Regions from separate parts of the Pseudoalteromonas sp. T1lg21 genome, predicted to be linked through region 3. Evidence: predicted binding sites of a transcription regulator. Region 3 holds the regulator's gene; each other region holds the start of a gene.

Region 1 (10,241 bases), on a different contig from region 3:
CATTATTCACTTTGCGATTCTTGCTTGCTAGCCTAACCATTTAATGTAATTCGCATTGTTCAACAACTAGAATGACGACACTTTATCTGAGCTCTTTTGTATATGATTGGTTTTTAAGTATACTTAAACTAGATTTATGGATTATCCCTTAATTAAAAGTCTGCTCTTATTAGTACACTACATCAAATGCTAAATAAACACTCGTTCACACAATTTACTCTAGAGATAGCTTACTAGAGTCGCAATTTAACCACCACCTCAGATGGCGGTTGCGAGTTCGACAATGCCGACCGCCATTTACATTGGGAAATTCTGACATTAGAGCAAATTTTTGAAACTCGACTAGAGTTTAGGGAAATATATGCCAGCTAAAACTCGCACCAATGATTGGTTAGCATTGCCCGGTCTGGATTGCCGCATCAATGCATTACCACATAACATGCAGTCGGTCATAAAAAAGGCCCATCAACTTAGATTTTTAAATTGCGGTCGTACACCGAAAGACCGAGATTCGGCGATAGCAGCTCTAGAGCGAGGTGTTCCATTCACTTCAGAAGTAACAAAAAGAGTAAATGCGACGTACAGGAGTAAGATGAAAACGATTGATAATGCCGATGCATTTGAAGAGTTTTTGTGTAGCTCACCTCTGCAAATCATCAATGCCCTGCAGCGATACGGACTCAAAGGTTTGGATTATGATTATAGTCGTACTCAGACTACGATAAATCAGACTTCACAGGCAAAGTGGACGGAGCAGCGTGAACGTAAAGTGGCTGATATCTGCCGACGGAAATTTGGTGGGCTGCTGTCTTGTGTGGAATTACATAAGAAGAAAATGCCCGAACTGCGTGGTTTACCTGAGCATATTAGTCCAGCAGGAGCGCGAGCAGCATTCGCCAAAAGACACGGACTAAAGTTGATTAACCTAAAACGCGAGCAAAAGCCGACCAAAGCTGAGCTTAAGGCTGGTTATCAACAATTGTGTTTAGAGCGTGGTGGCTTTATATCGGATAGCTACCTGCGTAATTACGCCCGAGTCTATCTCGAAGGCAATGGCGAAATTGCCGGGAAAACCTTTCAAATCTACATTAAAGAGCACTGGCCATCGGTTATAGACCTGTTTTTAGAGCTAGTGGATGAAGATACTCGATTTAGCACATGGAAATATCAGATTAACTCTCGAATTACAACCGATGGCACCGAACTCGACTCATGGAATGAAGTGGCCTATTACGAGGAAATGCAAAGATTTATTAGACGGCAGAATTTGAAGTGGAGAGTAGTCAAGCATCCAATTATTGGCCCTAAGCCTGACGGTTATAAAAGCGACTTTTTAATCGAAAATTGCGCTAATAACTCAAGAATTTTCATTGAGCTGCTTATGCTTAATTATGAGCAACTCAATAATGAAGATAAATTTTCGTATATGGAAAAGCTGCAGCGACGCCGTGAGGCCTATGATGATTACGGTTATTACTATTTAGAATTAGAACCCTGGTGCCTCCAAGACTTTGATGCATTAAAATCTCATTTCAATGAGATTGAGCAGCACTTAACTGGAGATATGTGTTATTCAAATCAGCATGAATTTCACGTCTCTACTGATAAACCCCGAGGCTATTGGTATAGTATAGAAAATCGCGATGAAGCCTATCAGGATGTGATGAGCCGTCGAACCAAATTTATAGGTGCGTTCGTATCACACCGAGAATTGGAGAAAAGTGGGTATGGTGGCCTCACCTCATACATTAAAGTACACAAAATCGATATGCAGGCAGAAGCCATTCGCAACCACTGCGTGACGGTTACCGCCGGGAATCATTCCACCAAAAAGCGGATGCCTACACGAGAGGAGATGATTCAGGTTGTTACTCATCATTATAAAAAACAACACTGTCTGCGTTTCACCAGAGAGAGGTTGTTTGAGTTGTTTGGACGGACTACTACAGAGTACCTAATTGGTAAAGAACGGTTTTTCCCTACAACGGAGGCTTTGAATCAGTATCTTGAGTCTGTAAGGGTCGATAATGATTGATATGGCAAAAGATTTCGTGAATGCTATCGAGATTTACTATGGTGAGTCGTAATATCGTTCAATGCGGTGTTATTGTAGGAGGGTGATAAACTCTCATAAAAATTGTTAAAGAGGGACTTGTGACGCGTGGTATTTTTAGTATGCATTGGGTTTAGTGTTAAGGTATTGTGCGAAAAGCAATTCATTACGTTGCTGCGCCTCTTAACGAAAAATCAAGGGATCAATATACCTTTCCTAAAGCGATATAAACGCTGTTAGATCTCTAGGTCTAAAACGTTCCTGTCCATTGACGGGTTATAAATATAACTCGACTTTGCCCCAAGATGAGTTAACAAAAGTGCTTAAAATCAATTGTTAATTGCTAAGGCTAGTGGCCTCTATATGTTTAATAATTGCTTTTTAAGGAAAATTTAGGTGTAATGAGTACATAATTAGCGCTGAGCAATGCAGGGAAAGCTTACATAACAGTAGCTAAGCTGATTAAATTAGCTAGGAAAGTGAAAACCACAAAAAGCAAATTCCCATAGCATAAACAACACCAACTCTGACACATCGAGCAGGTAGAGGCTCAGTCCAACAAGCGATTATGCAACACAGACCGCGTGTCGCATAAATACTAAAATGTTATACAGCAATCCACCAATCGCCAGTTGTATTTAAATTGGAAAAATAAAGTAAAGGAATAGATAAATGGCTATAAATCCAATAGTTAAGGCGCAGCTAAATACTTTTAAAAAAATGAACCCTAATGAAAATTTGGATGAGCCTAGCTTATTTGAGGTTATGTCTATATTTTCTATAGAGAATGGTATTCTTGGAGAAAATTTAGATCCTTTTAGAGCTCACCTCAAAGGTGATGAGTTTGGCATTGATGGAGTAGCAATTTCTATACAAGGTGCGCTTTGTACAGACGTCGATGAAGCCGCTGAAGTTCTGGCTATTGGTAAAAATCATAATTCTGAGTTTCATTTCTTTCAATCCAAAACATCAGACAAATTGGATTATGGCAATATTTCTAAATTTTTAGATGGGGTTTATGATTTTTTCACAAGCCAATCATTAGTCACAGGTGAGCAAATAGAGAGTTTGATAGAAGTAAAAGACGCTATCTATTCTACAGCAGCTAAAACAAGCCCTACATTGAGGTGTTACTACTGTACAACTGGTTCTGGTGAAGTTTCGGATTTAATTACTCAATTGATTACAACGAATAAGGCACGCTTAGCTGAATTAAATATATTTGATGAAATACATATTGAATGTGTTGGAGCTAAAGTGATTCAAAATGGCTTCCGTGCAGCAACAAATTCTTCATCTGCAAAGCTAAGCTTTCCAAAAGCCGTCACGATGCCAGCTCATGATAAAGTGGATGAGGCATATATTGGATATGTTTCTGCATCAGAAGTATTAGCGATTGCACTTGGTGAGCCAGATCAAGATGGTGTTACTCATATTAACAGATCTTTATTTTATGATAATGTCAGGGACTTTAATCCAGAATCAGAAATAAATAAGTCCATAATTTCTGAATTAGAGTCAGGGGATGATTCTTCTTTTGTTTTTAAAAATAACGGAATTACAGTTGTTTCAAAAAACATAGAGCGTAAAGGAGATACATTTAATCTAGAAGATTACCAGATAGTAAATGGATGCCAAACTACCAACATACTCGCTCACGTTCGTGATCAAGTTGAAAACATTTTTGTTCCGTTTCGCCTAATAGGTTGCGGTGATACTGAGTTTGTCTCTAGTGTTATCATTGGTACTAATCGTCAAAATGAAGTTAGGGAAGATCAATTTTGGGCATTGCGCCCATTTATGAAAGACTTAGAAGAGTATTGTGCATCTCAAAATAGTGAAGTTCGGATTTACATTGAAAGGCGTGATAATCAGTATAGGGATGTAGGAATTGAGCGCACACGTATTCATCGACCATCAGATCTGATGAAGGTTGCCGCAGCGATGTTTTTTTACCAACCCCATCGTGCTGCACGTGATCATAGAGGTATACGGAAAGAATTTGCTGAACGTATCTTTTCGGATAATCATAATGTAGAGCTTTATCATGTTGCTGCATTAGCATTATATAAGTTTGATTACTTGGTACGCTCAGGAAAAATTGATAGAACAAGGGTTATTTTCCGTTTTTATGCTTTGTATGCGCTAGTGAGAAAATATTGGAAAACCCCAGACATATTGGATGCTCCGATAAAATCACAGAAAAAGGTAACAACTGCCATCATCGCAGTCTTAAAAAATAATGACGAGTTCGCGTCACAAATAGAGGAGACTGCAACACATCTTGAAAATATAATTTCGGATTCAGGTATAACTAGTCGTGAAAAAATCCGAGATTTTATTAGAACAGAAAGTGTAGTAGATGAGTTCACTAAGAGGCTTTTTCCAGTAAAAGCAAATAAGAAATTATCGAAAGCTGTATAACAAATTGCTTAAACGGGCAAAATAGCTGGCTTTTACTCGTTCCTCGCTGATTTTAGCCAGCTATTTAATTGCCGCTTAGCAAAGCGTTACCGAATAAATACTCTGACTTATTTTTGTCCAAAAACGAGTTTGAACTACCCCTTTGTTCGTTCTTTGGCTTTAGTTAATTTGCTTAATCTATATGGTTAAGTTAACTAATAGCATCTGAGGTTAATCAAACGCTTGCTATCTTTTTGGTGCGACTATTTGTTGCTAAGCTTTTGAAACTTTGGCAACAATGCTGTTTGCAACGTCTATTAATGATTGGTTTTGTGACATTGCCGCTTTTTGGAGCAGTTGATGTGCTTGATGCTCACCCACATTAGAGCTTTGCATTAATAATATTTTTGCTCTGCCTATTACCTTTTGCTCGTGCAATGCGCGTTTTACATTTTCTAATTCTGCACTCATTTGGTTAATATGGTTTGCTTGTTCACAAATTAAATCATAAAACGATTTATGCCCAGATTGAACATCATGATGTTGTTCAGCTGCTGATCCTTCTTCACTATGCAGCCCTGAGAAGCGACGATCAAAGAGCATGTTAAAACCCGGGTCAGTTGCATTGTCATCGCTGATTTTTTCCATCAATAGGCTGTGATTCGAAATTTCAGCATCAGCTTCTTTAATCCTTACTTGAACTTGCTCCATTAGCCTAGTAGTCAGCATAGTTTCGATATTTTGAAGGGCATCTATTCGTTTAGTTGCAACTTCATACCAGACTTCACCAAGCTCAGGTGTGTAGCTATTTGATGCTGATAGTGCATTGAACATCGCTCTGAGTTTATTAATATCTTTAGTTAGCTCAGAGAGCTGTATTGCTTGCCAGGCTGTTTGTTCTTGGCTAACCGAAAACTCTAAAAACCGCTCAAATACGTCGTGTTGTGCGCTTTCAAGTTCATGCATTTTCGATAATATTTTTGGCTCATGTTTTTGTTGCGAAAACCCAATGGCTCCTAAAGCACGCTCCTGCCCTGCAAGCTCTTTACCTTGAATGAAATTAAACAGTGCAACTAACATTTTTGTTATCGATGCATCACTTGATACATCCGCTGCTTCAAATATTAGGTTTATGATTTTACTAATTAATCGGCAATACGCATCGGTAGATTTTAAAGGTGTAATCTGTAGTTTTTGAATTTGCTTTCTTAACTTTGGTAGCTGTTCAAGACCTTGAGAAGCTAAAGTGATTGATGTTAATAATCGTGCTTGCGTGTGGATAGCGTCGTTATTTAAGAATTTTGATTTTAATAAAGCACGAAGTTGCTCTTCCGCCTCTGAGGTATGCTTAAATTGCACTGGTAAATTTGTTTTATAGGCAACGCCTTTTGAGCCTAGATAAACATTCGTTGTACCACGCTCTTTTTGTAGCTGATGGATCATCTGTGTTGCTGCCATGACAATTTTACAGTTTGACGATAGCGAATGTAAGCTATTCAGCTCGGCATGCTTTGCAGCAAGTAAGAAGCGTTTGGTACTCGTTGAGGTTGTCGGCATAGATTTTTAATTACTAATATTTCATAGATGCCACTAAGCAATTATTATTCCCTAAAAATTAATAGTCATTTTTAAGCAAGGTAAAATCAGTTTTGCTCGAATATTATTTGCGTTGTGCCACTGTAAATGGGGTTTACAGAAATTTTTAACAAAAGTGAACTCATGATTTATTGCTCAAATTAGTTCAGTCCTTTTTAATTAGTTCAGCGTTTCGCCCCAAAGTGATGCGTGCAATGCGCCAAAGTAAAGCAAATGTTAATTTTTAATATTCTAAGAATAAAATTAAATTTCACAACTTATTGAATATAAGAGTTTTTATTTTTTTATCACTTTTGGCATATAACTTGTTTAATAAATTGTGAACAGTTGAATAGGCTGTGACAATTGGAAATGCAAAGGACAATGGCGTCCGCAACCTGCTCTTAAAAGTAAGAGTCGGTGCGGGCGTTTTTTTTTGCCTGAAAAATGGTCATTTTAACTGTGAAACAGATTAGAGATTAACAATGAAAGGTGAATAACATGGCTTATTTATTACCAAGTGACTTCGTTACAAAAATGGTGGATGCGGGCGAATCAAAAATATATATGTCCACGCGTGACACTATTATTCGTGCATATATGGCAGGTGCTATTTTAGCGTTAGCTGCTGTATTTGCGATTACAGTTGCAGTGCAAACCGGTGTATTTCTGCTCGGTGCGGTACTGTTCCCTGTAGGCTTTTGTATGCTTTATTTAATGGGGTTTGATCTATTAACCGGTGTGTTCATGTTAACACCATTAGCTTGGCTTGCTCGTCGGCCAGGCGTTACTTGGCCACAAATTTTGCGAAACTGGGGATTGGTTTTTGTTGGCAACTTTGCTGGCGCTCTGACCGTTGCTGTCATGATGGCGTTTGTATTTACCATGGGCTTCAATACCGATGGTGGGGCTATTGCAGCTAAGGTCGCTAGTATCGGTGAAGCGCGTACATTAGGTTATGCTAAATACGGTTTTGAAGGATGGATGACCATTTTTATCCGTGGCATGCTATGTAACTGGATGGTATCTATGGGTGTTGTGGGTGCTATGGTGTCAACACATGTTAGCGGTAAAGTGATTGCCATGTGGATGCCTATTATGCTGTTCTTTTTTATGGCGTTTGAACATTCGGTTGTAAACATGTTTTTGTTCCCATTTAGCTTGATCATGGGTGGTGATTTCTCTGTTGTTGATTATTTAATTTGGAATGAAATTCCAACTGCGCTTGGAAACTTGGTAGGTGGTCTAGCATTTACAGGACTGACTTTGTACACAACGCACTATCGTACAAAACCAAAGCGCAAGTTAGCGACAACTGCAGCTCCTATTGGTGACAATGTAATTGCTAAGTAATTAATGCAATCAATGTACAAAAACAACAAAGACGCATTAACTATGACAGCCGATGTAATAGCAGGGTTTTATACATCTCGCGGGAACAAAGCGGTTAATCAGGATAGTGTTAAATGCACTATCCCCGTATTAACAGAGTCTCGCTCAAAAGGGGCTGTAGCTGCTGTTGCAGACGGCATAAGTAGCAGCCAAGTCAGTCAGCATGCAAGTGACTTGGCTGTGATGCTTTTCTGTGATGAATATTTACGTACCAGTGATGTATGGTCTGCAGCCAGAGCTGGCACAAAAGTACTTGAAGTGATTAACCTTCAATTACTAGCAAAAACCCAACATAGCCAATATCAAGATAACTTTGATCAAGGGTTTGTTTGCACTTTCGCAGGGGTAATTTTAGCCAATAAGAAAGCCAATTTATTTAATTGTGGCGATTCAAGTATATTCAGAATTAGAAACAGTAAAATCAGCCATTTTAGCCAACAGCATCGCGTAGCTGATGAATATGGGCAGCAATATTTAAGTAATGCATTGGGTATACGTTCAAACTTACAGTTAGATGTTCAGCAAATCGACCTAGCCATAGGTGATTGCTTTATTTTGGCTACGGATGGTATTACTGAGTTTATTTCAGCTGAGCAATTATTGGGCTTATTTGCCAATTGTGAGAGTGAACAGCAATTGCAACATGCATGTCAAAAGGCTGCTGAACTTGCTTTGGCTAACGCAAGCGATGACAACCTCAGTATTGTCGCGATTAAACAACGTGCCGCTGATCCCAGAGAAACGGTTGAGTACACTTCTGATGGTTTTTTACCTTTGCCTGATGCCTTGAGTGTCGGTGATATCGTTGATAATTTTAAACTTATTAATCAGCTTCACAAAAGCGACAGAAGTTCTTTATTTGAAGTTCACAACACGATCACTGGGGCCACTGCGGTGATGAAAGTGCCCTCTTTATCCTTGCAAGCTGAGCTGTATTACTTAGATGAGCTAGCAAAAGAAGAGTGGTTAATTGCCAAAGTTGACCACCCACACGTTGTTAATAGAGGGCACTGTGAGACTACACGGCATGCCTTTTACACGCTGACAGAGCGAGTGCAAGGAATAACGTTAAGGCAATGGTTAAACGATAATGGTCATGCAAATTTACAGCAAGTAAGAGCATGGCTAACACAACTTGTCTCAGCGTTAGGCGCATTGCATAGCAAAGGTATTTTGCATCAAGATATTCGACCTGAAAATATCATGATTGATCAATACGATAATCTCGTTTTATTGGATTTAGGCTCAGCCAGTTTACATGGTCAGCAATTTAGTAAAAGTGATGATGTTTTGCACATACCGGGCGACATGTTATATAGCGCACCAGAATACTTTTTGGGGTATTGGCCCGAACTGAGCAGTGATATGTTTGCATTAGCTGTGATGACTTATCATGCACTCAGCGGAACCTATCCTTATGATACTTCAGTCGCTAAAGTGTCTAATCTGAAAGAGCTACATCGACTCCAATATAAATCTTTGCTACATAATAATTTACAGATCCCAGTATGGGTTGATGCCGCAATCAACAAAGCCTGTAAACCTGATATGCAAAAACGCTATCTAAGTTTATCTGAGTTTTTGTTTGATATGCATAATCCAAACCCTGCTTATAATAGATTGTTACCGCTCATTGAGCGTAACCCGGTGCTCTTTTGGCAACTTGTTTCTGCTGTTTTAGCGCTGTTATTAATTATAAATTGGGTGAGCAGCTCTGAGTGATAAAGCTAAGCAGATAACCGAAGTTGCTGATGACGTATACCTAATTTTAAAGTGCGAAGTTACTTTTTGACCTTCACTAAATAGGCTTGTTTCGTGAATAAAATTCCATAATTCATTTGGTGATCTACATATTTTCTACACTTTTCAACCTTGCCTCTGTGGTAATTTTTTAAGCAATAATTCATGTAGGGAATTTGGTTATGAAATTAGGTAAAAAGGTGTGGCAATCACTGGCAGTAGTTGCCTTATTGGCAAACTTAGCGGCTTGTGGTGGCAGTGACTCATCGTCGTCATCAGATACAGATACATCGACTAGCGATAGCAGTGGTACTGATAACAGCGGTACTGACAACAGTGGTAGTGACAACAGTGGCTCTTCAAGTAGCTCAGGTTCAATTAGTGTCAGTGACTTCAGTGATATCAGTCTAGGTGACTGTGAGCTCGATACCAGCCTAGAGTCACTCGTGTGTGCTGCAAATGCATTAATCGACACGTTAGATGAAGATGAACTTGCTGATTTACAACTTGATTATTCAGACTCTGAAGCAAGAACTGTGTGGTCAAACTTACCGACGGGCAATGTAAGTCGTAATGGTATTGAACTTGGGGCATTAGACGATGAATCACTTGAAGCGGCGATGATGGTTGCGAAAGCGGCGCTGAGTGATGATGGCTATCAAGATTTCTTAGGTGTTATTGCTGCGGATGATTATTTAAATGAGCTAGGTGGTGGTTCTGCTTACTCATCTGGTAAATATTATCTGGCGTTTTTTGGCGACCCAGATGTGAGCGGCGACTGGATGTTGCAGTTAGGTGGTCACCACTTAGCTTATAACATTACTTACTTAAATGGCGATGGTTACCCTGTGCCAAACCATATTGGTACTGAACCTAAAGTCAGCTTTGAACTAGACTCGGCAAGCTATGCCCCGCTTGCGGATGAAGGTGATGCCCTCGTTGCTATGTTTGACTCGTTAAGTGAGTCTGAGCTTGCTGAGGCTTACTTAAGCGGTGAAAGCTATTCAGATGTATTAATGGGCCCAGATAACGGAAGTGGTACGTTACCAACTGATTACCCTACAGGTGATAATCGCAA
Region 2 (10,241 bases), on a different contig from region 3:
TTGGGCCTATTTGGTACCCAAAAACAGTTGAAATAAGCTGTGCTCAAGTACCTTACAAGCCAGACTAGTTACTCATAACGCAGTGCATCAATTGGGTTTAAGCGTGCCGCTTTAATAGCGGGTGCTAAGCCAAATACAATACCAATCAATGAAGTAAAGCCAAATGACAGCATAATCGCCCAACCCGGTATGTAGGCATCTGGCATGCTCGGCACTGATAACGAAATCAGTGCCGCGGCACCATACCCTATCGCTAAACCAATTAAACCACCAAACAGTGATAGCACCACCGCTTCAACTAAAAATTGCAGCATTATAAAGCCTGGTGTTGCCCCTAATGCTTTTAAAGTACCAATCACACGAGTACGCTCTGTTACCGAAACCAGCATGATATTCATCACACCAATACCACCAACTACCAGGCTAATACCCACTATCCCCGCGGTAATTGCGGTAGCACTTCCGGTAAATTTATCGATATTAGCACGGGCTTTTTCAGCTGTTTCAAATTCAAAGTCGTCATCTTCACCGTCTTTCAGTTTATGTAATTGACGTAAGATGCGGCGAATTTTACCCAGTACTTGCGCTTCGTTAGCATCGTCTTTCAACCGAAACATCATTTGTACATTGGTATCAACACTGCCGCCTTCTAATGCACTCATGGTACTTATCGGAATATTGATGTAATCGTCTTGGTCAAAACCTAATAAACTACCTTGTTTTTCAGCAACACCAATAATGCGAAACCACTCACCACCGAGTTTGATATATTCACCTACAGGGTTTTCAGGTAGGTTAAGCTTTTCGATAATTGAAGGGCCGATAAATGCCACTCGACGGCGTTTTTCATCATCTTCTGCGCGAATAAATCGGCCGAGTTCTGGGTAGGTGCGGTAAGCTTTTTGGTAGTCTTGCTCGGTGCCCATTACCCGAGAAGCATGGCTTTTATTGCCATACTCAGCTGCGCCAGAAAAGCGCCAAGTAAACATCAGTGCAGTAAAGGTTTCGGCTTCTTTAACGCGTGCTTTTAGAGTTAAAAAGTCGTTGTAAGTCAGCTTTGCTTGTTGCCCCACCATTTCTTTTTCCATACTTGTGTAAGGTTTGATATTGGTGACATCGGGAGACATATCAGCAAGCTGATCATTAATTTGTTTGGTAAACCCTTGCATTACTGCCACCACGGTCACAACCGCAGCAACTCCAATAATAATGCCCAAGCAGGTAAGTGCACTGCGCATTGCATTGGCTTTAATTGCCATCAATGCGGCTTTTGTTCCTTCCATTACAGCGATAGCAGATTTAAACATGTTGCCTTGCTCCTTCACCTTTTCGGGTATCACTGACAACCTTGCCATCAACCAAACGAATAACCCGTTGGCAGTGATCAGCAATATCTTGTTCGTGAGTAACCAAAATAATGGTGTGCCCTTCGTTATGAAGCTCATCAAATAGCGCCATGATCTCAGTGGTGGTTTTACTATCCAGGTTACCGGTAGGCTCATCACCAAGTAGAATATGGGGTTTAGTAACTAGTGCGCGTGCAATAGCGACACGTTGACGTTGGCCACCAGAAAGCTGGCTCGAAAGGTGATTGACCTTATCGCCAAGGCCGACCCGTTGTAATGATTCGAGCGCTTGTTGTTTTCGCTCTTTGGCAGAGATAAATCGATACACCAAAGGCTGCATAACATTTTCAAGAGCGGATGCTCGTGGTAATAAATTGAAACTTTGAAAAATAAAGCCAACACTTTCATTACGCTGGTGAGCAAGCTCCGTTTCGGTCATGCGCTTTACTAACTTATCTTTTAAATAGTAGTCACCACTGGTGGGAGTATCTAAACAGCCAAGCAAGTTCATCAGGGTTGATTTACCTGAACCCGAAGGGCCAATAATGGCAACGTACTCATTTTGAGCAATTTCAATATTAATATCATCAAGGGCTTTGAAAACTTGTTCGCCCATTTTGTATTGTTTATTGATATTGCTGAGCTTGATCACCGCAGACATTATTTAGCACCTTTTTCAGGGCTGTTTTTAACGGCTACCGTATCACCCTCTTTAAGTGAACTAAGTGGTCTAGCAGGGCCGATAACAATACGATCTCCCTGAGAAACTCCACTGGTTAGCGCTTGTTCGATATCTGAAGAAATACCTACCGTAACAGCTGTTTTAGTTACTGTGTTATCTGCGTTAAGCTTCCAGACAAAGTAGCTATCATCCTCTTTTTGAATGGCTTCGATGGGGAGTTTTAAGCCATTTTCGGCAATGCTCGTGGCGATTTCTGCGCGGCAACTCATTCCGGCATATAGCTGGCGGTCAGTGGCATCAAGTAGTACTTTGACTTTAAATGATAAGCCTTGTGAACCGGCTTGATTTTTTGCTGATGTGCCAATGTTTATTACTTTGCCAGTAAAAGGTTGATTTGGGTAAGCGGCAGCATAGATATCTGCATGTTGGTCTAATTTGATACCGGCGATATCGGTTTCATCCACTCGAAGTTCGGCTAATATTGCGCTTGGATCGGCTACTAGCATCAAGTCTGAGCCAATAATGTTGGTTGTTCCCGCAATAACGGTTTCACCTTCTTTAATATTTACCGAAGCAAGTAGGCCACTCATTGGAGCGCGAAACACGCTTTTATTTAAACGGTCTTCAGCAATCAATAATGATGCTTGGGCTTGGTTGTAAGCTTCACGTTTTGCTTCAATATCTATTTTTGCTAAATCGCGGGCATTTTGTAGGTTTTCATACACTTCTTGGCCAGCAAGGCCAACTTCATAAAGCTCTTTTTGGCGGCTTAATTGACGCTCGATATTTTTTAATCGGGTTTCGCTATGCTTAATGTCGATTTCGGTCGCGCGAAGCACGGCTTTGTTGCGGGCAACTTCAGATTCAAACGCGGTCGTATCTAGGCGCATTAAAATATCGCCCTCAGTGACACTTTCACCTTCCTCGACAAACACTTTAGCTACACGGCCTGTCACTTCTGAGCGCAGTTGCACTTGGGTATTAAAGACTAGGTTACCAGAGGCTAAAATTGAATCGGCAATATTGCCTTGTTCAACTTCTGCAATATGCATTTCTGGTGCATCTTTATTGCCGGTGACTTGTTTTGAGATTAGTAAAGCGACAAATGCTGTAACAGCGAGGCCAATTATAATGGCTTTTTTCATGTTACTTCCTTGATGTTAAGAGCGGCATATTGCCGCTCAAAGCAGAATTAAACGAGCGCGATTACAGTCCAAATACCGTAAATAACAATACTTGGTAGGGCTGCAAACAGTAGCGCTTTATTGAAAGTGAAATTAGTCCAACTTTTCAAACCGATAGCTGCGATGAAAATGCCCCAAATAGAAAAGATATTGAGACTTTCAAGTAAGGTGTAAAATGGGTGGCCAATTTCTAAGCCAATCAAAAGTTGGTTAATTGAAGCATAGTTAAATAATGATTGTGATATTTGGTCAGTACTTGCAGTTAATACTAAGATGAGTAAACCAAGGCTTGAGATAATCATTGGCATCATAGTCCACACACCAAAGCCGTACCAAGCCCCATAACCATAATTAGCTTCTGGGTCTTGCTTCGATACAAATAGGTAATAGCCTGCCATCAGGGCATTGATAACAGCTAGACCAATAATGCCACCAAACATTGCAAACCAAACTTGCAAATCAATGGTTTGCTCCATGCTTTGGCGAATCATTTTTTGTTCTGCAATAGTGGCATCTACACTGGCAACAGCGACTTGTTGATCGATTAAAAATTGCGGGTCAGCTTTATTGTAAAAAGCAAACATGCTGGCAGCGAGAATGCCGGCAAGTAAGATAAAGGCAACAAAAGACCAACCTTTTGCTTCTTTTAAGCCATTAAAAGCTTTGCTCGGGCTGATAAAAATATCAACCAAAGCAGTCATGACATTTGATGATTTCATTTTTTATTCCTTGTTTTATAACATTTGTTTTTAGGTACTAAAATATCCTGTTTAGTAACAAATTAGCAATTTGTTTTGTAACTGTATGTTAACAGCTGTGATTAGTAAATCTGTGATATGGTTTAAGGATTAATTTGAGTCGAATTTATTAGGAATAGTAGGTCGTTATGGTGAATAGCAAAGGTCGTTGTATTGATGAGTTGGTATTAGGATTCTGGCGCTTGTTAGATTGGCAGATAACGCCACAGCAATGCTTAAGTTTTTTAGAAAATGCAATAGAGATGGGGGTGTCACATACCGATCATGCTGACATCTACGGTGAATACGGTTGTGAAGCCGAATTTGGTAAAGCACTTAAACTAAAACCAAGTATTCGTGATGAAATCAAAATAATCACTAAGTGTGGTATCAAGCCTGCGTTTGCAAGCCTAGGATTGCAAGGCAAAGCAAACCATTATGATTCAAGTGCCGCGCATATAATTGCCTCAGCACAGCAGTCACTTAAAAACTTCAACACTGATCGTTTAGATGTATTACTTATCCATCGCCCTGATTACTTAATGAACGCCGATGAAATGGCACAAGCATTTAATACCCTAAAAGCAAATGGTGATGTGCTTGACTTTGGTGTATCTAATTTTACGCCATCGCAACTTAGCCTGTTGCAGTCGCGTTTAGACTTTGAGCTTGTGACCAATCAAATTGAGTTTTCTCCTTACGAAATGAAAGCGCTTGATGATGGCAGCTTAGACCAATGCCAATTGCTCGATATCAAACCTATGCTTTGGTCACCATTAGCTGGGGGTCGTATATTCTCAAGTGATGATGAAAAAGCGGTACGTTTACGTGCAGTGCTAGAGCAGGTTGGTGCTGAAATTGGCGCCACAGCCATTGATCAAGTTGTTTATGCTTGGCTGTTAATGCACCCAAGTGCACCGTCTGTGGTACTCGGTACGGGGAATATTGAGCGTGTTAAATCAGCGGTTGAAGCTAAGCAGCTTACAATGAACCGTGAACAATGGTATCGCATTTGGCAAGGCTCAACTGGTCATAGTGTGCCTTAACGTACAGCCCAAAATGAGAAAAGGGCCTTACGGCCCTTCGTGTTGCAGCAAGTAACACATTCTTTATAAAGTGAAGTCAACCGCGTAAGCGACGTACACTTTTACATCTGAACCATCGATGTCATTGTCTGAAAGACCGAAAGTAAAGCCGTCTTTCGACACTGAAACGCCGTAGTCGATGATGTCATCATCACCAATGAAATCCCCTGAGTAATGACCTAAATGAAGGGCCATTTCTGCACCGGTACTACCAACTGGGAAGCTGTAGTCAGCATTTAAATAAAGTGAATCACCAAAATCTGTACCGTCACCGCTTGCTGCTGATGTTGCTAGTATTGCTGCACCAAAGGTGAAGCTACCCATGCTAATGCTACCGTAGATTTCTGAGAAGTCTGCATCTGTGTAAGATGCTGCATCTGGGTATGCATAATAAATGTAGCCAACATCGTAGCTAAAGGTTTCATTGATTTCACCGCCAAAACCAGCATAAAGGTCTAGCTCGTAAGTCATGTCGTCAGCCCAGCTAGCATTCGACACCCAAGTACCTGCATAAAAGCCAGATTCACTTGCGTAGTCGATACCACCCTGGATTGCAGCATCACCACCGCCTTGCTCTTGACCACGCCATAAGTAGTTTGAAGTTGCCGCAGCGTTTGCTGTGACTTCTGCATAGCTATATGTTGAGCTCAAAGTTAATAGCGCAAGGGCGCTTGCTGCGACCGTTTTTTTTAGTTTTAGCATGTTTCTGTATCCTGTTGTTATGTTGATTTTGTCCCATTTCAGATTGCAGTCTGGTTATTATTTGAGGACATTTTCTATGTGTTGTCTGGATACGATATTGCACTGGTTGTGCCAAGTTCATTTTGTATGGGATATTTTATGCTTAAACGCTTTAAAAACAGACTTTTAAGCTTGTTTAATTTTGGAAGGGGTGGTTATTTGAATTATTCATGCGCACACGTGTGGTGCAATAAATAACCCGATTGCACAATTGCGAAGCAACCGGGTTTTGCTTATTTGAGAGTGACTTAGCCGAAAATTGCACGCATTAGACTAATTGTTTCTTCGACGCTGCGGCCTTTTTCAACTTCACTGATGATTGAATCGCGCTTAGCTTTGATATGTTCAGGGATATCATCGCTTGCTAGTGCACGGTCTACCAGTATCTCAGCTGATTCTTTGCCACGGCGTACGGTCTTTTTACCTGCTGAGCTCGTGGTACTCTTAGGTTTGTTTAACAACTTAATATAGTTTGAGTTATCAGCGGTACTTTTATCTGCATAATAAAAGAAGCTCGGTAATAGGGCTTTGATTTCAACCAGAGAGTGTTCAAGCTCATTTGCTGCGTTGGCCATTTTGAACCAAGGCATACTATGAATGGCTTCGACAACATCTTGCCAGTAGCGCTCAAAATCGCGGTTATTAAGCTTAGTAATGCCTAATGCCGCACAAAGAGCATCGAGCTTACTATTTACGATTGGTGTAAACACGTCAGGTCGGCGCATCGCAAGTAAGCGAGTAGCAGGAGCAAGCGTTGGTTTTTCATCGCTGCCATTAAATGCCATGAAGTAAGCAACCATAAAATGCTGATAATGTTCTTGCGTTACTTCACCCTCGAGTGGAATGTGTGCAAGCGCTTCATCAAATGCGCCAGGTAAATCACTCAACATTTGGTGGAAACCTTTTGCGTTCTTGGTAGAAGCAAACCATTCAACGTCGAAGTTATAGCTGCTTGGGTCTAGTGAAGCACTGTGTTTACCTGAAAACGCTAAACGGTCTTCAGGGATCATTTCTTTGAGTGATTGCGATTTAATTGCTGCAAGGTAATTAGCCAAGCGTAGTTGCTCATCAAGCGCTATCAGTTCTTTATGCTGTTCGATGAAGCCTGCGATAACAGGCCATGGCGCAACCCTTAGTGTTTTTAGCTGCAAAAAGCTGATTGCAGAAATTAATAAGTCATGAAGTTTTTTAAGTGTCGGTAATTGCTTATCTTCTAACAGATCGTAGTTAATGCGATCGCGGCTTGCACTTAATAGCTCATAGCACCAACCTAAAAAGTCTTCAGGGTGATTTTCTACTTTAACTGCCATTAGGTTTAAGCTGATATCAGAGGCTTGCTTGAGGATGTTTTGATAAATTTGACTTTCTTGCTCGCCAAGCGCCATTTTTGACGGTGAAATAAGCAGTTTCTTCATGCTTAATCGATACTCCAGTTTTGACTAAATTGGGTTGTTTAATTTTAGTACACAGGGTGCAAAAACAACAGGGGCGTGCATCATACCGAAGTAATGAAATGATGCAATCTTACTGATAATTTATAAGTAAGATTGCGTCTGACGTGGTTAATTAATCATTGTCATCGAGTGTAAATAATTGTTCAACACTGAGCTCAAAGTGAGCAGCAATTTTTAACGCGATAATCACCGAGGGTATAAAGCGGCCTGTTTCAACTGTGCTAATGGTTTTACGTGATACTGCAATGGCATCAGCAAGTTCTTGCTGCGATAACCCCTTATCTTTACGGAATTTAGCGATATTATTTTGCACTTTTACACCTAGTCTCTACTTTGCCAAATAATTGATACGCCATATATCAAACACATCAAGGCAAGGTAAAATGTGGCCATCATGCTATGAGATACATTTAAAGCAAGTTCATCAGCTAATAAAAAAATAGCCCCCATGCTAAAAAGTAATCCAAGCACAACATGTTTATAAGCGATGGTATCAACCGTATTTAAAAATTCATCCTTATATGTAAGGCGATAGCCAAGTTTCCATGTAAATCCACCTCTAATTACAAACATAAAGAATGAACCAATAAATGCGGCACCACCAATAAACAGTAAAGGCACTGATGTTTGCTTGAGCATTGGGTAAACACTAATAATTAATAACGTGACCCCCATGAATATTGAAAACCATGCGTTATGACTCATAAACTTTTCTTCCGTTTTGATATCTTGCTTAGACATAATCGTTTCCTTTTATTTTCAACTCAAATGTAACCTATAGGTATCAATGTAACCCTAGGGTATCATGTGGTCAAGTTTTTTTGTAACCTGTAGGTATCAAAAAGTTTCAGCGCTGATTCATATTCTTGTACCTAAGCTTGTTTACGAACCTTTTTATGTGTTGGGCAATGCATTTGCGCCTAACTCCCGCTATGATATGAACATTGTTTGCCCATTTTTAAGGATGATTATGAAAACCTTACTGAAAATCGTTGGTGTCATCTTCGTATTACTGATTGCATTGGTAGTCGCAGCACCATTTCTCATACCTACAGACGCGATATTTAATAAAGTATCGGAGCAAGTAGAACAAACCACAGGTCGTAGTCTGACTATTAACGGCGATAAAAAGTTGTCGGTATTTCCATCATTAAAACTCGAATTGAATGATGTGCACTTTGCCAATATGCAAACGGGCTCGCAAAAAGATATGGCGAGCATGCAACAACTTGCTATTCGTATCCCTTGGATGTCGTTATTTGGCGGTGAGTTTAAGCTAGATAAATTTGTGATTAACGAACCAACGATTTTGTTAGAAACCGATAAAAATGGTAAAGCAAACTGGCAATTATTTGATGCGGTTGCTGAGCAACCACAGACAGAGCAGCAAAAGAGTTCTAGCGCAGTTAACTTACCAGATAACTTTGATATCGAGCTTGGTGAAGTGGCAATCTATGGCGGTACTTTTACTTATCTAGACGGTAAAACCGGGGCAAAACAACAGATAAGCGATTTAGAGTTAGCCATCTTATTACCTTCTCTTCGTAAGACCTTAGAGTTAAAAGGCGGTATTACCTATATGGGTGAGCGCTTTAACTTAGATGTCACGCTAGATACACCGGTAAAAGCAATTGAAGGCGAAACCTTTAATGTCAGCACTGAGGTTGATTCTCGCTTAGTCGACTTGAACTTTAAAGGTGCAATTGCAGAAATGGGTAATGATGTGCAAGGGCTTCTTTCTGTTAGTGGTGACTCTGTTAAAAACATTGCGAGCTGGCAAGGTGTAGAGCTTAATGCAAAAGAAAATGCGTTTAATGCCTTTAATGTAAAAGGTTCAATGCACCTAAAAGGACAGCAGTTTAAGCTTACTGAGCTACTAGCCACGCTAGATGAGCTGCAAATTAAAGGTAAAAGCGATATTAAGCTTGGTGACCGTTTAGCTGTAAATGCCGATATTGATTTAGGGATGCTTGATTTAAACCCTTACTTACCGGAGGGCGTAGCTAAAGAAGAACAAGCAGAGCCTGCAGCAGATGCGCCTGCACAGCCAATTGTTTGGGATGATACTGCAATTGACATGAGCGGCTTAAATGCATTGGATGCAAATGTAGTCGTGCGTTCAAGTGGCTTAAAAGCAAATGATATTACTCTTGGTGAAAACCAGTTAACGGTGAACCTAAAAAATGCAGTGGCTAAAATCAGCCTAGATAAGTTTGTTGCTTATGAAGGCAATGGTAAAGGTGTGATCACCGTCAATGCCAAGCAAACACCGTATAAAATTAGTACCAACTTTGCTTTAGATAAAATTGATGCACAGCCATTACTGACTGATGCAGCTGGTTTCGATAAGTTGATGGGTAAAGGCTCTCTAAACTGGGATCTTACGACCACAGGTCAAAGTCAAAAGAGCTTTATTAATGCATTAAATGGTAAGTTAGGCTTTGAGTTTGCAGATGGTGCGGTAAAAGGTGCCAACATCGCAGAGATGGTTCGTAAAGCAAAAGAGCTTATAAAAGGTAACTTAAGTGCAGTATCTGAAGGGTTAGATACTGGCTTTGATAACTCACAGCAAACAGACTTCTCGGCATTGAAGGGCAGTTTTGTATTCACTAATGGTGTAGGTGAAAATAAAGACTTGTCGCTACTTAGCCCGCTTGTCCGTATTACTGGTTCAGGTAAGGTTGATTTACCAATGACGACTGTTGATTACCGTTTAGTGACAGGTATTGTTGATTCAATCGAAGGTCAAGGCACGACCGATGACAGCACAGGCTTTAAAATTCCACTGCGTATCAAAGGTCCATTTCATGATGTTGGCTATAGCTTAGATGTTAGTGATGCGGCGAAAGAAGAAGTGAAAGAAAAAGCTAAAGATAAAATTAAAGACAAATTAAAAGGTCTATTTGGTAATTAATTAAAATTTAATTAAATACTAAAACAGGGCGCATTTGCGCCCTGTTTGTTTTATAATCAATAACAAACCAGCAAGCTGCTGTAATTCCTCAATGCAGG
Region 3 (10,241 bases):
TTATGGTACCCGTACTTTAATCAATCAACAGACGCAATAAGTAGTGAAGATGAGATCATAGCATCGCCTGATTATACAGCCGTTGCCTTAAAGCAAACTGCGTATGACGAACAAGGCAAAATTAGTCATAAGGTGGCGGCCGCCAAAATGGAGTTGTATCAACAATTAGGGTTTACCTTTTTTGAACAACCAATTTTTACGATTTATGGCGACCAGCAGGTATGGCAAGTAAAAGCCAAAGAAGCCACTTTATACGAAAACGATCAGCTGATTTTTGAAGGGGATGTGGTTGCTAAAAACTTAACCCACAACGGCATGATCGAAGATATTAAAGCTGAAAACATTAATGTCGACATTGATAAAATGACCATGTTTTCTAAGCAACCTGTGACGCTAACAGGACCGAATTTAAAGATTACCGGGAAAGGCTTAAAAGCCGATCTAAAAACCGAAATTGTTGAGTTAACTAACCATACACGAACCATATACTATGACCAATAAACTTAAGAAACTACTCCTGATCCCAAGCTTATTGATCGCGTTTTCAGGCGCGGCTGCTGAGCAAACTGGCGCACAAATTAGCATTAGCTCAGACCGCCAAGTTGGTAAACTAAAAGATGGCGTTGGCATATTCGAAGGTAACGTAGAGATCGTGCATGGTAATCGTCGTATTACAGCTGAGCGTCTTGAAGCACACGGTGGAGACACCGAAGGCACTGTCGAATTAATTATCGCGACAGGTAATCCTGCTTATTTCGAAGAAAAGCAAGCTGATGGCACCGTAATGAGCGCCAGTGCACAAGAAGTACGTTACGATGTTGCGAAACGCTTCTTAACACTCAATGGCGAAGCTGAAGTCACTCAATCGGGTCAAAAAGTAACGGCCAAAAGCATTACCTACGATATGGCTCAACAGCTGATCAGCGCAGAAAAAGACGAAAACTCAACAGATCGCGTACACACGATCCTCGTTCCAGTTGAAAACAAAAAAGATAACAAAGGCCAACCATGAGCACATTAAAAGCAGAGCTTTTAGCTAAGAGCTACAAAGGCCGCCAAGTGGTTAAAAATGTAGGCCTTGAAGTTGAAGCTGGCAGCATTGTTGGTTTACTTGGTCCAAATGGCGCAGGTAAAACGACAACCTTCTATATGATTGTAGGCTTAGTACCTAGCGACAAAGGTAAAATCAGCATTGATGATAACGACATTACGCTTTTACCAATGCATAGCCGCGCACGTTTAGGTATTGGTTATCTGCCGCAAGAGTCGTCAATTTTTAGAAAGTTGACGGTTTATCAAAACTTGATGGCAATTTTAGAAACCCGTAAAGATCTAAATAAAACCACCCGCGAAGAAACGCTAAACAGCTTACTCGACGAATTTAGCATTCAACATATCCGTGACAGCCAAGGTATGGCGCTGTCAGGTGGCGAACGTCGCCGCGTTGAAATTGCTCGCGCATTAGCCGCAAATCCTAAATTTATCCTTTTAGATGAGCCTTTTGCTGGTGTTGATCCAATTTCAGTGTTAGATATAAAGAAAATTATTGAGCACCTAAAAAACCGCGGTATTGGGGTACTCATTACTGACCATAATGTTAGAGAAACCCTTGATGTTTGTGAAAAAGCCTACATTGTTTCTCATGGGGAGCTAATTGCATCAGGCACACCTGAGCACGTATTAGCTGACCAAACTGTACGTGATGTATATCTAGGCGAGCAATTCAGGCTGTAACCATTACGCCACCGACTAGAGCATCTGCTAGACTTATAACAATGACAATAAATCGATAATTTTTTAACTGTCACAGCACAGTCATCGATAACTTAAAAAGGATTGTTAGGGATACATGAGGCAATCATTACAGCTGCGCATGGGCCAGCAACTTACAATGACTCCACAACTGCAACAAGCGATTCGTTTGTTGCAGCTCAGTACATTGGATCTCCAGCAAGAAATTCAAGAAGCGCTTGATAGTAATCCCCTACTTGAAGTGGAAGAGGCTGATTACAACGAAGAAAGTATCGGTAAGAATGAGCAAAAAGCTGAATCTGACGATATGCAACTAAGCGCGTCTGCAGAAGAAGCACCTAGCGAATACGAGCAAGAAAGCAGTGACGCCCTCAATAAAGACACCGTAAGTGATGACTTAGCAATGGACGTCACGTGGGACGAGTACATGAGTGCTGCCCCATCAACATCATCAGGACCTATGCCTGAAGATGAGTCTATTTACCAAGGCGCATCAACTGAAACCCTACAAGAATACCTAATGTGGCAATTACAGCTCACGCCATTTAGCCCAACTGACGAAGCGATTGCCGTAGCCATAGTAGAAGCCATAGACGACTCAGGTATTTTAACGATCAGCTGTGAAGATATTGTCGAAAGCTTTAATCAAAATAACGATGAAGAAGAAATCGAACTTGATGAAGTTGAAGCGGTCTTAAAAAGAATACAATTATTCGATCCTGTTGGTATTGGCGCGCGCAGTTTACAAGAATGCCTGTGTATTCAGCTTCGTCAATTTGACGCTAGCACACCATATTTAGCTGAAACTAAAATGGTTTTATCTGAGCATATCGAATTATTAGCGAGTCGCGACTATCGCACTTTGATGAAAAAGACTAAGCTTAAAGAAAATGAGCTTAAAGAAGTGATGACGCTTATTCACAGCTTAAATCCTAAGCCTGCGGATAGCATAGTACGCGAAGAATCTGAGTACGTTATACCTGATGTATCAGTGAAAAAAGTAAAAGGTCGCTGGGTGGTTGAGTTAAACCCAGATTGTATGCCAAAGATTAGAGTAAACAGCCAATATGCGGCTATGTCTCGCTCAGTAAAATCGAGTAGCGACAGCCAATTTATTCGCTCTCACTTACAAGAGGCAAAGTGGTTTATTAAGAGCTTAGAAAGCCGTAACGATACGTTATTAAAAGTAACCAACTGTATCGTTCAACAACAACAAGCTTTCTTTGAGCACGGCCCTGAAGCGATGAAGCCGATGGTGCTAAATGATGTTGCTGAAATGGTCGAAATGCATGAATCGACAATTTCACGTGTAACAACGCAAAAATATATGCATACCCCGAGGGGTATTTTTGAGTTGAAATATTTCTTCTCAAGCCATGTCAGCACCGAAAATGGTGGTGAGTGTTCTTCTACGGCAATACGCGCTTTAATCAAGAAGTTAGTGGCCGCAGAAAACTCAGCTAAACCATTGAGTGATAGTAAAATTGCAGATATATTGGCTGAGCAAGGAATTAAAGTAGCTAGACGTACAATTGCAAAATATCGTGAGTCTCTAGCAATACCTCCGTCTAATCAGCGCAAGAGTTTGATTTAGACGTTTTACATAGAAGGAAAAATGCTTATGCAACTAAATTTAACTGGTCGTCATGTAGAAATCACTGATTCATTAAGAGACTATGTAAACACCAAGTTTGCGAAACTAGAAAGGCATTTTGACCATATAAATAATGTTCATGTCATTCTAGATGTAGAAAAATTAAGCCAAAAAGCAGAAGCAACTTTACATGTAAACGGAGGCGAATTGTTCGCTTCGACAGAACATCAAGATATGTACGCAGCCATTGACTCACTGATCGATAAGCTTGATCGCCAAGTCATTAAACACAAAGAGAAATTAGCTCGACATTAAATTATGAAACTAAGTTCACTTACTAACCAGGACTGCAGCAAAGCTGCGGTCCTTTTTAATAGCAAAAAAAGAATTCTTGAATATATCAGCGAACTGGCCCACCAGCAGCTTCCTCATTTATCGCAACAAGATATCCTAGATGCTTTGCTCAACCGAGAAAAACTAGGCAGCACCGGCATCGGTCGCGGTATTGCTATTCCCCATGGTCGAATGAGCGGTGCCGATGAACCCCATGCGTTTATCATAGTGAGTGAATCACCCATCAATTTTGATGCTATTGATAACCGCCCGGTTGATATATTTGTGGCACTCATCGTACCAGATGGTGACTGTCAGCTTCACCTAAAGACCTTATCAACAATTGCTGATAGACTTAAAGATAAAGAATTTTGTAAACAGTTACGCAGTGCTACAACCGATCAGCAACTGTTTCAGGTCATATCAGCAGAGGCATAAATGGAATTAATCATTATCAGCGGTCGCTCAGGCTCAGGTAAATCGGTCGCTTTACGAGTACTTGAAGACTTAGGCTATTATTGCGTTGATAATATTCCAGTGAATTTGCTGCCTTCACTCGTACGTAGCGTATCTGATAATTACGATAAAATAGCAGTCAGTATCGACGTACGTAACTTACCGAAAGAGCAGCAAGAATTTAACGATATTCTTGAATACCTACCAGGGTTTGCAAACCCAACGCTATTTTACTTAGATAGTGATGATCAAACCCTGATAAAGCGCTTTTCAGAAACACGCCGCTTACATCCATTATCGATTGATTCTTTGCCACTCGATCTTGCTATTAAACAAGAAAAAATCTTGCTCGATGTACTGATCACTCGTGCTGATTTTATGATTGATACCACTGATTTGAGTGTTCATCAGTTAGCTGAATCAATTCGCGAAAAGATCTTAGGTAAAAAAGATAAAAAGCTGATTATCACCTTTATGTCGTTTGGCTTTAAGCACGGTATACCAAAAGAAGCTGACTACGTATTTGATGCACGCTTTTTACCTAATCCACACTGGGAGCCAGATTTAAAGCCGCTAACAGGCCTTGATCAACCAGTAAAAGATTATCTTGCGAGCCACAGCATAGTGCAAAAGTTCACATGGCAAATACAGACCTTTGTGCAAACATGGTTGCCACATTTAGAGCGCAATAACCGCAGTTACCTAACTATTGCAATTGGTTGTACCGGTGGCCAACACCGCTCTGTTTATTTAGCGCAAACAATTGGTGAAAGCTTTGCGAAAAGCCATGCCAATGTAAAAATTCGTCACCGTGAACAAGACATTTAATTAGGCACCTAGAATGCACGCTGAAGATACTTTTTTAATTCAAAATAAACTTGGTTTACATGCTCGTGCTGCCACTGTTTTGGCGCAATTAGCGCTGCAATTTGATGCCAAAATTACGCTTTATCAAGACGATAAAGAAGCCGAAGGCGACAGCGTGTTAGCGTTAATGCTACTTGAAAGCAGCCAAGGTAAAGAAGTTCGCGTTGTATGCGAAGGCCCGGATGCTGATGCCGCATTAACGGCAATTGGCGAATTAATTGCGCAACGCTTTCACGAGCAAGAATAGCATTTGCTAAGCCTTCGGGGTTTACGGTAAACTTAATTCGGATATTTAAAATTCCCTTTAAATATCCTACTTTTATATCGCTCGCTTCTCTAAATTACAAAACTCTTAATAAATTTATCGCAGTGCGACGATATCTCTGCAAATACACCACAAAGCAACTATGCTGTATTTGCTTAGCCTATTTAAACTTTTTTCAGTTGTAAGGACGCCAATGCCAGAAGCCTTTGAACAAGATTACCCACTACAACAACTCAAACAAGTGACCAAGTCACTCAATAGTGGTCAATTTGTTCAAGTGCGCGGTATGTTAGCTAAAACGGCGCCTTGTGATACAGCCCTTTTACTTGAATCTTCTCCTCATAAAATTCGTCGTATGCTTTGGCAACTGGTTGACCCAGATGTCCGCGGTGATGTTCTAGAAGAACTGTCTGAAGATGTACGTCTTGGCATTATTGCCCAGATGGAGCCTGAGCACATCGCTGCAGCTACAGAAGACATGGACGACGATGACTTAGGTGAAGTCCTACGTAGTCTTCCTGATACTGTATACCAAGACGTAGTTAGCGCGATGGACTCGCAAGATAGAGAAAGGGCAACGCAAGCACTTTCTTATCAAGAGCGCTCAGCTGGTGCCTTGATGAACAGCGATACGGTCACCATTCGTCCAGATGTTACCCTCGATGTAGTACTACGCTATTTACGCTTAAGGGGCGAATTACCAGAGGGCACTGATGATCTGTACGTGGTAGATAAGCATAATTGCTTTTTAGGGGCGCTCTCGTTAACCACCCTACTCACTAATTCATCCGATAAAATTGTCAGAGACTTAATGGATGAAGATTGTGAGTCAATTCCAATTTCGATGGATGAAAGTGATGTCGCGCAACTGTTCGAACGACACAACTGGATTTCAGCCCCTGTTGTTGATGATAACGCCCACTTGCTTGGTCGTATTACCATCGATGATATCGTTGACGTAATCCGTGAAGATGCAGAGCACAGCATGCTAAGCCTCGCGGGTCTAGACGACGAAGAAGATACCTTTGCGCCAGTACTAAAAAGTTCGCAGCGTCGCTCTATTTGGCTTGGTGTTAACTTATTAACCGCATTGCTAGCAGCCATTGTGGCAAGCTTTTTTGAAAACACCTTAGCAATTTTACCTATTTTGGCGGTGCTAAACGGTATCGTCCCTTCAATGGGAGGTGTTGCGGGCAGCCAAACCCTGACACTGGTTATTCGTGGTATAGCCGTAGGTCATATCAACCAAACTAACCAACGCTTCTTACTACTTAAAGAGCTAGCAATTGGTGCGCTTAATGGTGTTATTTGGTCAGTCTTAATTGCTGGCGTGGTTGCTCTATGGCAATGGGACTTTAAGCTCGGTGCGGTCTTAGCGTTTGCAATGTTTATGAACCTTGTCGCTGCCGGTATTGCAGGTGCGAGTATTCCGCTAATCCTCAAAAAAATGAAAATAGACCCAGCCCTTGCAGGGAGCGTGGTGCTGACAACCGTCACTGATATTGTTGGTATCTTTGCCTTTTTAGGCACCGCGACTTGGTTATTGATCTAATACCAATTCGCAATAATACTTAATTAAGCGAATTGGTATAAATAAAAACGGCCCTTTAAGGGCCGTATTTGTTTCTATTTACTTTGCGCGCTGCTTATTTTTACCCACTCTAGGTTTCGTATTGGCCTTTTTAAATTGGCTAAACCCGGTGTGACGCGTCAGTGCCGCACGGCCTTTTCCACCTTTCCCCTGCGCCGCTTTTTCATTACGGCCTTCTTCAGGTACCAAGCAGTTTGGCCCTTTACCAATGAGGTTTGCTTTGCCCATCTTTTTCAGCGCTTCGCGGATCATCGGCCAGCCAGCTGGATCGTGGTAGCGTAAAATCGCTTTATGTAAGCGACGCTGACGCGCACCTTTTGGTACTGGCACTTGTTCAGTATTGTTTTTAATATTGCGCAACGAGTTCATCTCTGTGTGATAAATCGTTGTTGCATTAGCCATCGGCGATGGATAAAAGTTTTGTACTTGATCAAGTTTAAAGTCATGAGCCTTTAGCCACAGCGCCATGTTCACCATGTCTTCGTCTTTTGTTCCTGGGTGAGCAGAAATAAAATACGGGATCAAATACTGCTTTTTACCCGCTTCTTTTGAGTATTTATCAAATAGCTCTTTAAACTTATCGTAAGCACCCATGCCCGGCTTCATCATCTTAGATAATGGTCCATCTTCAGTATGCTCAGGGGCAATTTTTAAGTACCCGCCTACGTGATGGGTAACCAACTCTTTAACGTAGCGTGGATCTTCAACGGCTAAGTCATAGCGTACGCCAGACGCGATCAAAATTTTCTTCACACCTTTTACATCACGGGCTTTTTTATAAAGCTCAATGGTTGGAGTGTGATCCGTGTCCATATGCTTACAGATATCAGGATAAACACATGATAAACGACGACACGTGCTCTCTGCCTTTTTGCTCTTACAGCGTAACTTATACATATTCGCTGTCGGTCCGCCTAAGTCAGAGATAACACCTGTAAATCCCGGCACCTTGTCACGAATTTGCTCAATTTCATCAATAATTGATTGCTCAGAACGGCTTTGAATAATGCGTCCTTCGTGTTCTGTAATCGAACAGAAAGAACAACCACCAAAGCAACCACGCATGATGTTCACCGAGGTTTTAATCATTTCATAGGCTGGGATTTTTTCATCACCGTAACTTGGGTGCGGAATGCGCTGATAAGGCAAACCAAATACGCCATCCATTTCTTCGGTTTCAAGTGGAAATGCTGGCGGGTTAACCCAAATAGAACGGTCGCCATGACGTTGAAATAACGCACGTGCACAACCTGGGTTTGTTTCTTGGTGCAAAATACGCGAGGCATGAGCATAAAGCGGTTTATTCACGCTTACTTGCTCATACGCTGGTAGCTTAACGTAGGTCTTTTCCCAAGGCTTAGGGCGCGCAGGCTGAATAGTGATTGGCTTAGCCGCCTCAGCACTTAAATCGATTCCCGCTTGTTTAAATTCAGACTTACTACAACCCACATCATCTGCGCCATATGGGTTTGGAATTGGATCAATCTTACCGATTTTATCGATAGCAGTTGAGTCACTACCACGCCACCCCGGTAATGGCTCCTTACGAATAACCGCGGTACCACGAATATCTTGGATTGTCTCAACCGACTCACCCGCAGCAATACGATGAGCGACTTCAACAAGTGGGCGCTCAGCGTTTCCGTAAATTAAAATGTCAGCTTTGGCATCAAACAACACACTACGGCGTACTTTTTCTTGCCAATAATCATAATGAGCAATACGGCGTAAACTCGCCTCAATTCCACCAATAATCAGCGGCACATCTTTATAAGCTTCACGACAGCGTTGGCTATATACAACCACCGCACGGTCTGGACGTTTACCACCTATATTACCCGGTGTGTACGCATCATCATGACGCATACGCTTTTCAGCAGTATAACGGTTGATCATCGAGTCCATATTACCCGCTGTAACACCAAAGAATAAGTTAGGCTTGCCTAACGCCATAAAGGCATCTTTTGAGTTCCAATCAGGCTGCGCAATAATACCCACACGAAAACCCTGCGACTCAAGCATACGTCCAATCACAGCCATACCAAAACTTGGGTGGTCAACATACGCATCACCACTAACAATGATCACGTCACAGCTATCCCAACCTAACGCGTCCATTTCTGCACGAGTGGTTGGTAAAAATGGCGCCGTGCCATAGCATTCAGCCCAATACTTAGGGTAAGAAAACAGGCCTCGCTCGGCTTTTAATGCGCTCATAAAGTGTACTCTGCTAACAAAAGGGGCGAATTATACCTCAGTCTTATAGATTATTATAGAAAACAAAACGCCCTACATATTGAAGGGCGCTGTTTAATTAGTATGCTTTTGTCCAAACTAGCTATTGCTTAGCTTGCAGGTAGGTAATTAACTCTTTTTCTGGCATAGGCTTAGCGTACATAAAGCCTTGCACTTCATCACAGCCAAGCTGAGCTAAATAATCTGCTTGCGCTTGGGTTTCGACTCCTTCAGCAATGGTTTTTAAACCTAACCTTGCACCAAGAGAAATAATTAATGCGGCAATCGCCTGACAATCTTGACCCGGTAAGTCTTTAATGAAGGCACGATCAATTTTGAGTCTGTCTAATGGCAGTTTTTGCAAGTAACTCAATGATGAGAAGCCGGTACCAAAGTCATCAATCGCAATCTCGATACCAAACTCTTTGAGCTCTTTTAAAGTTGTGATCACATTCGTAAGCTCATCCATAACCACGCTTTCGGTTACTTCAAGTTCAATATACTGCGGTTCTACATCGTATTTAATAAGCGTGTCTTTTACTTGCTGAGCATAGCCTTTAACTTTAAATTGTGGCACTGAGACGTTTACTGCAATGCTAATTGCAAATCCCATCGCTTCTAGGCGTTTTTGCTGCATACATGCTTGCTCTAGCACCCATTGACCAATTTCAACAATTAAACCAGCATCTTCGGCCATAGGAACGAAAATCGCCGGAGAAATATACTGACCATTTCCTGAGGGCCAACGCAGCAGCGCTTCACAACCTATAATTTCGAGGGTATTTAAATCAAGTTGCGGTTGAAACCACACTTCTAATTTACGTTGCTCAAAATCTTGGCGAAGCTGCCTGATGATCCCCAAACGCCATGCCATCTGCTCTTCCATATCTGGGGTATACGTCACCACCATTTCAGAAGATTGTTTTTTAGCTTGGTTTAACGCAATGTAACCGAGTTTTAAGGTCTCGATCCCGGCTTGTTGGAAATCACCTTGGTAACATAAACCGATTTTAAAGTTGATTGGTAAAATGTGTTCACCAGCATTGAACGGTAAACTTAAATGTTCACGAAGTAACTCAACGTCACATTCGTGAACAGGTAACAACAACCCGAACACGTCGGCACCAATGCGCGAAAGCAGCTCTGCA

What was found. Region 3 encodes sigma-54, which starts transcription at its own class of promoters, with help from an activator protein. Its sites were predicted from a motif close to GTTGGCACGNNNNTNGNNT; they were not measured.
Region 1: a site for sigma-54 is predicted at 6,345-6,363, ahead of C2M25_RS04840 (formate/nitrite transporter family protein). Genes of this name have one in related genera too.
Region 2: a site for sigma-54 is predicted at 5,834-5,852, ahead of C2M25_RS19965 (TorF family putative porin). Genes of this name have one in related genera too.

Annotation. Positions count from the first base shown of each region.
Region 1 is NZ_PQBX01000006.1:45,635-55,875, forward strand. Features, by position in the region: gene C2M25_RS04825 (hypothetical protein) at 362-2,035, shown strand; gene C2M25_RS04830 (AIPR family protein) at 2,726-4,477, shown strand; gene C2M25_RS04835 (nitrate regulatory protein) at 4,730-6,013, opposite strand; gene C2M25_RS04840 (formate/nitrite transporter family protein) at 6,533-7,384, shown strand; gene C2M25_RS04845 (bifunctional protein-serine/threonine kinase/phosphatase) at 7,388-9,145, shown strand; gene C2M25_RS04850 (DUF3500 domain-containing protein) at 9,346-10,241, shown strand, end outside.
Region 2 is NZ_PQBX01000065.1:104,194-114,434, forward strand. Features, by position in the region: gene C2M25_RS19935 (Bor/Iss family lipoprotein) at 1-68, shown strand, start outside; gene C2M25_RS19940 (ABC transporter permease) at 69-1,307, opposite strand; gene C2M25_RS19945 (ABC transporter ATP-binding protein) at 1,300-2,007, opposite strand; gene C2M25_RS19950 (efflux RND transporter periplasmic adaptor subunit) at 2,007-3,173, opposite strand; gene C2M25_RS19955 (YIP1 family protein) at 3,221-3,931, opposite strand; gene C2M25_RS19960 (aldo/keto reductase) at 4,099-4,995, shown strand; gene C2M25_RS19965 (TorF family putative porin) at 5,059-5,736, opposite strand; gene C2M25_RS19970 (hypothetical protein) at 6,024-7,190, opposite strand; gene C2M25_RS19975 (helix-turn-helix transcriptional regulator) at 7,342-7,542, opposite strand; gene C2M25_RS19980 (hypothetical protein) at 7,551-7,970, opposite strand; gene C2M25_RS19985 (AsmA family protein) at 8,200-10,143, shown strand.
Region 3 is NZ_PQBX01000001.1:78,627-88,867, reverse strand. Features, by position in the region: gene lptC (LPS export ABC transporter periplasmic protein LptC) at 1-501, shown strand, start outside; gene lptA (lipopolysaccharide transport periplasmic protein LptA) at 491-1,012, shown strand; gene lptB (LPS export ABC transporter ATP-binding protein) at 1,009-1,734, shown strand; gene C2M25_RS00425 (RNA polymerase factor sigma-54) at 1,850-3,346, shown strand; gene hpf (ribosome hibernation promoting factor) at 3,374-3,661, shown strand; gene ptsN (PTS IIA-like nitrogen regulatory protein PtsN) at 3,665-4,117, shown strand; gene rapZ (RNase adapter RapZ) at 4,118-4,963, shown strand; gene C2M25_RS00405 (HPr family phosphocarrier protein) at 4,977-5,249, shown strand; gene mgtE (magnesium transporter) at 5,461-6,819, shown strand; gene C2M25_RS00395 (YgiQ family radical SAM protein) at 6,898-9,075, opposite strand; gene C2M25_RS00390 (bifunctional diguanylate cyclase/phosphodiesterase) at 9,197-10,241, opposite strand, start outside.